Regions from separate parts of the Bradyrhizobium icense genome, predicted to be linked through region 3. Evidence: predicted binding sites of a transcription regulator. Region 3 holds the regulator's gene; each other region holds the start of a gene.

Region 1 (2,265 bases), 100 kb from region 3:
GGACCGCCCCAGCGGTAGTTGAGGCGGACAGTGACGAGATCCACGTCCTGGTCGATGCGAGAAGTCCTCGAAAACGAGCCGGCCGGAGCACCAATAAAGTTGCCGGATGCGGCAAAGTCGACGTCGCGGTCACCCATGAACAGGTGGTTGTACTCGACTCCAACTGACCAGTTCGGGGCGAAGCCGACTTCGAGACCGGCACCAACGACGCCGCCCCAACGCGTTTCCTTGGCGCTGTCGACAAGAAGCCCGGTCGCGGTTTCGATACCCCTGTACTTTTCGCCGGTCACGGCCGCGCCGCCCTTTACGTAGAGCAGAACGTTGTTCCAAGCATAGCCGACCTGACCGGTGATCAGTCCGAACGCATTGATCTTCGACTCATTCTCGATGGTGCTGAGCGGGGTGAAAAACGCCAGACTTGTGTTGGAGCCCTTGAAGTCAGCCCAGTTGCCTTGCCCTTCCAGACCAAACACCCAGCTGGCAGCCTGCCAGCGATAGCCGATTTGACCGCCGGCCGTGGCGCCCGTTGCGTCATGGCAGCCCTCGGCCAGCGGCGGAACGAAAGGACCTATGACGTCGGCAGTGAGATCCCAGCACTTGTGGCTCGAACCCCAGCCACCGTTGGCACCGATGTAGAACCCGCTCCAATCGTACACGACGGCGACGGGTGCCGGCGGCGCCTTGGTGTAAGGGCGCGCAGCGAGGTCGGCGGCCGCCGCAGGAGCGGCGAACGCGATGAGAGCAACTGTAGCTAGCAGATACTTCTTCATGGTCTATCCCCAGTTCTAATCCGCTTCCGCTCGTCCTGAAGCGCTGTTGGTGACGCGAGCGCCCGCGCCGCTGTGCAATTTCTATAGCGTGACTCGCCCGAAAATTGCGTCTCCGAATTGCAACAGTCGCGAACGAAGTATATGGAACCAAGATGATGATTTACTTAACATATTCCCTATGTTGTGCGGAACTTTCGGGTTCCATTTCGCGATTTTCGGGTTCCATTTTGTTCCAACGAACTCCCCCGCTGGTTGAGCGGTTGGATTGGAATAGGCCCAACGACCAGTAACGGGAACAAAGCTGGAACACTTGCCCCGGCGATGCTATATGTGGATAACCGCCGACTTGCCGAGGGATCGCCAGGTCAGCGGGGCCTGCGAGCGTATAGGGTCCGTTCGGATGTCCGGAAACGGGCGAGCGGCGGACAAGCGACAGGTCAAGAATTGAAGACGGCCGGCACGATGCAGGCCGAACCAGTGATTTTTGCCGGCGATATCGAGTGGAGAGCGGCGATGGCGGGAAGCGTGAACAAGGTGATTCTGGTCGGCAACCTCGGCAAGGATCCTGAAATCCGGCGCACACAGGACGGGCGGCCGATTGCCAATCTGAGCATCGCGACCTCGGAGACCTGGCGCGACAAGGCCACCGGCGAACGCAAGGAAAAGACCGAGTGGCACCGCGTCGTGATCTTTAACGAGGGGCTCTGCAAGGTCGCCGAGCAGTACCTGAAGAAGGGCGCCAAGGTTTACATCGAGGGCCAGTTGCAGACGCGCAAATGGACCGACCAGAGCGGGGTCGACAAGTACTCGACCGAAGTCGTGCTGCAGGGTTTCAACTCGAACCTGACCATGCTCGACGGCCGCAGCGGCGGTGGGGGCGGCGGCTTTGGGTCCGACGATTCCGGCGATTTCGGCTCCAGCGGTCCGGCCTCTTCGGCGCCGCGTCGGGCAGTCGCGGCAGGCAGCCGCAACAGCGACATGGACGACGACATTCCGTTCTGAGCGCGAAGTCAGCCGGCACAATAGCACTTTGAGGTAGAGCATTTAGTTTGAGGCATTCGGCCGATCTCGCGCCGAATGCCTTTGTGCACCTGCAACCTCACCGCAGCCAAATCTGCGCGGGTGGACGGGATGACCGGACCAAGAATACGCGCGTTTTGAATGGCTCGGCAGAGGTTTGTGACCTCGGGCGTCACGCGCGATCGGAGCGGTCGTTCATCCAATCGATCAGGACGGTGTCGATTGAACTTGACAGTGGAAAGATTGATGTAAATACTCCTTACATGGTGCAGGAGCCCTGCATCGCGCGCAGCAATCGCCGGGAGTTTCAGATGCCGCTCGCACCGCTGCTGGACGCCGCGCCCGCGATACCGGTCCATGCCTTTGCCGCCATGGCGGCGTTCGGGCTCGGTGTCGTTCAATTGGCTGCTCCTAAGGGAACGCTGCCGCACCGGACGGTTGGCTGGATCTGGGTCGGCCTGATGATCGTCGTCGC
Region 2 (2,265 bases), 2.5 Mb from region 3:
GGCTTTCGCGTCACGATCTGGCGGCGCTGCAGCGCCTGCAGGGTGCGGCTCAGGAAGCCGGGATCGAGCCCGAGATCGCGGGTCAGATCGCTGGCGGTGCAGGCCGGGCGATGCACGATCTCGTAGATGATGCGCGCCTCCTGCAGCGTAAACGGGCTGTGCAGCAGCTTCGGTTCGATGATCCCGAGCTTGCGGGTGTAGAAGCGGTTGAAGGCGCGAACGGCCGCAACTTCTTGTTCGGAATTCAGCTGGGACATTGGACACCTCGACATTTGCTATTGTCAAAGATATATTTGACTTTAGCAAGTATATTCGCGAGGGTGGGGGCCGCCGGCTCGTGCCGGTTCTACTTTGCATGGGGTTGTTTTCGATATTTTGTGTCCGGGGCCCTGCGGTTTACCGCCCTAGGCGACGACCATGATCCGGCTGCGCAATTGGGTACGCGCCGAGCGGCCGAGCTGGCGCAGCAGCCGCGTCTCGGAGCGGCGGGCATCCGGCCGGTAGCCGCCAAGCCGCTCATAATGATCGCGGGCGATCAGGAGCCCCTGTTCCGCCGATGGCCCGGCGATCATGCGGGCGACGAACTTGAAGCCGTCGCGCAGCCGTGTCTCGGCATAGGGCGAGCGCGCATAGCGAAACACCCCGGCACGCGGCCGTCCGCTGCTCGATACGTTCTGGATGAACTGCGTGGTCTCGTCGATCCAACCGCTGTCGAGCACCGCACCGGCGTGCAGGAACATCAGCCATGGCGAGCGCGCCGCCCGCGCGCCGGCGGCCAGCGCCGCAGCGCGTGTTCCCTCAAACCTCAGAAAGCGACAGCCGGCCACGTCGGCCACCCGCTCGATCACGCCGTTACCGGTTCCGTCGACCAGCAGCACCTCGCAGATGACGCCGGCTGCGGCTCCCGGCACCAGCGCCGCCAGTGTTGCGACGGCGGGCTGTTCTATTCCTTCGGTCGGAACGATCACGCTCAGCATGAGTGAGGCTTCAGTGGCTCAAACGGTGAAAAACGCTGCACTGTTATCACCTTGTCACAATCAAAGCAGCCGTTTGCGTGCAGTTTTTTGCGGCATCGGCCGCGGACGCCTTTCTCCGCGGTTTGTGCTCAATGTGAATTGTTGTCGATGTTGTTCTTGATTTGTTCTTGATGCGTGCTATGTTCGCTCCATGAGCCGAGCATCCTCTCATGCCCTCAAGCACCCGCCGGTCACGGCGCCCTCCGAGCCGGCGGGTGCGACCCCTTTTCCCGAGCTTGCGGTCGCCATCGAACGCCAGAGACGGCGTGGCCGCGGTGCGCAGTCGAACCAGAGCGGCCGGTTCGAGGCCGAGGCGCGGGTCGCCTTCGACGATGGCTGGCAGAGCCTGGACGACCTGCCGCCGTTCAAGACCACGGTGTCGCTGGATACTTCGCGCAAGGTCATCACCCGTAACGACTCGCCCGACATCGGCTTCGACCGCTCGATCAACCCCTACCGCGGCTGCGAGCATGGCTGCGTCTACTGCTTCGCGCGGCCGACCCACGCCTTTCTCGGCCTGTCGCCCGGGCTCGACTTCGAATCCAAACTGCTGGCCAAGCCGGACGCGCCGGAACTGCTCGAGAAAGAATTGGCGGCGCCCGGTTACGAGCCGCGCATGATCGCGATCGGCACCAACACCGATCCCTATCAGCCGATCGAGCGCGAGCACAAAATCATGCGCGGCATTCTCGAAGTGCTGGAACGAGCCGGTCATCCCGTCGGCATTGTCACCAAATCGGCGCTGGTTACGCGCGACATCGATATTCTGCAGCGAATGGCGAAGCGCAGTTTGGTAAAGGTCGCGATTTCCGTGACCGCGCTCGATCCCAAGCTCGCCCGCACCATGGAGCCGCGCGCCTCGACGCCGCCGAAGCGGCTGGAGGCGCTGCGGCAATTATCGCAGGCCGGCATCCCCGCCACGGTGATGGTCGCACCCGTTATTCCCGCGCTGAACGATTCCGAGATCGAGCGCATTCTCGATGCCGCGGCCCATGCCGGGGTCAAGGAAGCGAGTTACGTGCTGCTGCGGCTGCCGCTCGAGGTGCGCGATCTCTTTCGCGAATGGCTGATGGCGAATTATCCCGACCGCTACCGTCACGTCTTCACCCTGATCCGCGACATGCGTGGCGGGCGCGACTACGACTCGCAATGGGGAACGCGGATGAAGGGCACCGGCCCGATGGCCTGGATGATCGGGCGGCGGTTCGAGATCGCCTGCGAAAAGCTCGGCCTCAACAAGCGCCGTTCG
Region 3 (2,265 bases):
CGACGAGAGCGAGGCCGACGCCACCGTTCTTGCGCCGCGCGTCGTGCCACCGCGCAGCGTCGATGCCACGCCGGCCGAGGCAGACCTGCAGGCGGAGGAGTAGACGGGCGTCAGTGCTCGTCGACCGTGGGTTTGGCCGGAATTTCAAACGCACCGAGGTGGAATTCCTCGGGCGCGTCGGGGGCCGACGGCAGGTTGACCAGCGTGAACGACGCCTCGGGGAATTGCTGCCAGATTGCGAGATCTTCGGCCGTGATGGTGAGCCACCCGTACCTGAACATGTACCGTCCGGGCTCGGTGACGCGTCCGGCTCGTTGCCATGTAACCTTGTTGACCACCGATTGCCCCCTCGGTGCCGAGTTTCTCGAAAATGTACCACCATGATCCGCCGGCCTGGACCGGCGGATCATATGCTTGGCGTTTATCTATCCAGTCACGATCGATTCGACCGGAGGCGCTTCCGTCACCTTCGGTGCACGCTCGCCACCGGTCTGGACCACCGGCAATTGCAGCACGGTCGCGCGCTGGCCTTCGCAAAGCTGCGTCACCAGTACATGGCTTCCGTCGGGAAATTCGATCGCGTCATGATGACGGTCGGATACTTCGGGTTCGATCTGATTGAACTTGCCGACCCGCCAGTCGGTGGTTCGCGTCCAGATCCAGCGGTTGTCGTATCTGACGTCCTCTGCGAACGCCAGTTCGGTGCCGGGAAGCATGCAGACCGCCACCGCGGGCTCGCGCTCCGACGCAAAGCCGCGGGTAGATGTACCGCGGAACGTCGTGGTGATCAGCGTCTCGCCGACCTGGGCAGGCCGTGTTGCCACGGCGTGCAGGCTATAGTCACACATCGGATGGCTCCCTCGTTTGAGATAGCTGACCCGTGTCTAGAAGGAGGCACAGGCCTCTATCAGAGTGGACATGGCGCAGAGCCTTTTCTTCTTTCTGGGCAATTCTGCGACTGGCGCACTGCGCCACATTCACAAACGCGCTAACGTGCCTTAGTTCCATACACGCAACAAAAAACCCCGGCCGCGGGCCGGGGCTGCTTTTGGTCATGGGCCGGGAGGGCATAACCGGTCAGTATTTGCGGTACAGTCCGATCAGTTTGCCCTGAATCCGGACGCGGTTCGGCGGCAGGATGCGGACTTCATAGGCCGCGTTGGCGGGCTCGAGCGCAATCGAGGCGCCTCGGCGGCGGAAGCGTTTCAGCGTCGCTTCCTCCTCGTCGATCAGCGCCACGACGATATCGCCGGTGTCGGCGGTCTCGTTGCGCTGGATCAGCGCCATGTCGCCGTCGAGAATGCCGGCGTCCACCATGGAATCGCCACGCACTTCGAGCGCGTAATGCTCGCCGGAGCCGAGCATATCCGGCGGCACGCTGATGGTGTGGCTGCGGGTCTGCAGCGCCTCGATCGGCGTACCGGCGGCGATCCGGCCCATCACGGGGACGGCGACCGGCCGGTTGTTGTCGTCCTCGGCGGCCGGTGCGCCGACCTGGCGCTTGCCAAGCGTACCCTCGATGACGCTCGGCGTGAAGCCGCGGCGGCCATTGGCGGCGGCGGCGAGCTCGGGCAGCTTGATGACTTCGATGGCGCGGGCGCGGTTGGGCAGGCGGCGGATGAAGCCGCGCTCCTCCAGGGCCGTAATGAGGCGGTGGATTCCGGATTTCGAGCGCAGGTCGAGCGCGTCCTTCATCTCGTCGAAGGAGGGCGGCACACCGGCCTCTTTCAGCCGTTCATTGATGAAACGCAGAAGTTCGTACTGTTTGCGCGTAAGCATCGCGAGCAATCCCCCGGTTTGGCGTCGTTGTTTCGATCTTCAGGGCCCAGATCGCGGAAGTCCCCAAACTCCCGACATAGACACTAGCAGTCGAAACAAATCATGAACGGACACTATATGTTCGATATGTGTTCCGCAACCACTTAATTTCAAGTGAACGCATTGCGGTTTCGGCCCCAGGTGCCGTTGGGACGCCGTTCAGGCGTCATTCCGGCAGCCGGAGCAGCTCGCAACGCGATCCCTTTTTGGCCGCCGGCGCGAACGGCGGACGTATCACAAGCGCCCGTGCCGCAGCGAGATTTCCGAGCAGCGACGAGTCCTGATGGTTTACCGGAACGGCGACAAGCGTGCCGTCTTCGCGCGTTTCGAGGCGGGCGCGCAGGTAGTCCTCGCGCTGGTCGTTGGCGGCGAGATCACGGCCGAGCAGGGCGCTCTCGCGCGGGTGGTGGATGGTGTCGCGGCCCGATAATGCGCGAATCAGCGGCA

The links. Region 3 encodes LexA, which represses DNA repair genes until DNA is damaged. Its sites were predicted from a motif close to TGTTCNNNNTGTGTTCNG; they were not measured.
Region 1: LMTR13_RS19585 (single-stranded DNA-binding protein) is a predicted target of LexA. The motif match lies at 1,062-1,079, and genes of this name have one in related genera.
Region 2: LMTR13_RS07440 (PA0069 family radical SAM protein) is a predicted target of LexA. The motif match lies at 1,129-1,146, and genes of this name have one in related genera.

What each region holds. Positions count from the first base shown of each region.
Region 1 covers NZ_CP016428.1:4,152,671-4,154,935, forward strand. Annotated here, with positions in the region: gene LMTR13_RS19580 (outer membrane protein) at 1-770, opposite strand, end outside; gene LMTR13_RS19585 (single-stranded DNA-binding protein) at 1,284-1,772, shown strand; partial or broken gene LMTR13_RS19590 (DUF2306 domain-containing protein) at 2,102-2,265, shown strand, end outside.
Region 2 covers NZ_CP016428.1:1,568,092-1,570,356, forward strand. Annotated here, with positions in the region: gene LMTR13_RS07430 (bifunctional helix-turn-helix transcriptional regulator/GNAT family N-acetyltransferase) at 1-257, opposite strand, end outside; gene LMTR13_RS07435 (glycosyltransferase family protein) at 405-977, opposite strand; gene LMTR13_RS07440 (PA0069 family radical SAM protein) at 1,168-2,265, shown strand, end outside.
Region 3 covers NZ_CP016428.1:4,048,560-4,050,824, forward strand. Annotated here, with positions in the region: gene LMTR13_RS19100 (ComEC/Rec2 family competence protein) at 1-103, shown strand, start outside; gene LMTR13_RS19105 (hypothetical protein) at 111-338, opposite strand; gene LMTR13_RS19110 (hypothetical protein) at 426-848, opposite strand; gene lexA (transcriptional repressor LexA) at 1,078-1,779, opposite strand; gene LMTR13_RS19120 (molybdopterin molybdotransferase MoeA) at 1,985-2,265, opposite strand, start outside.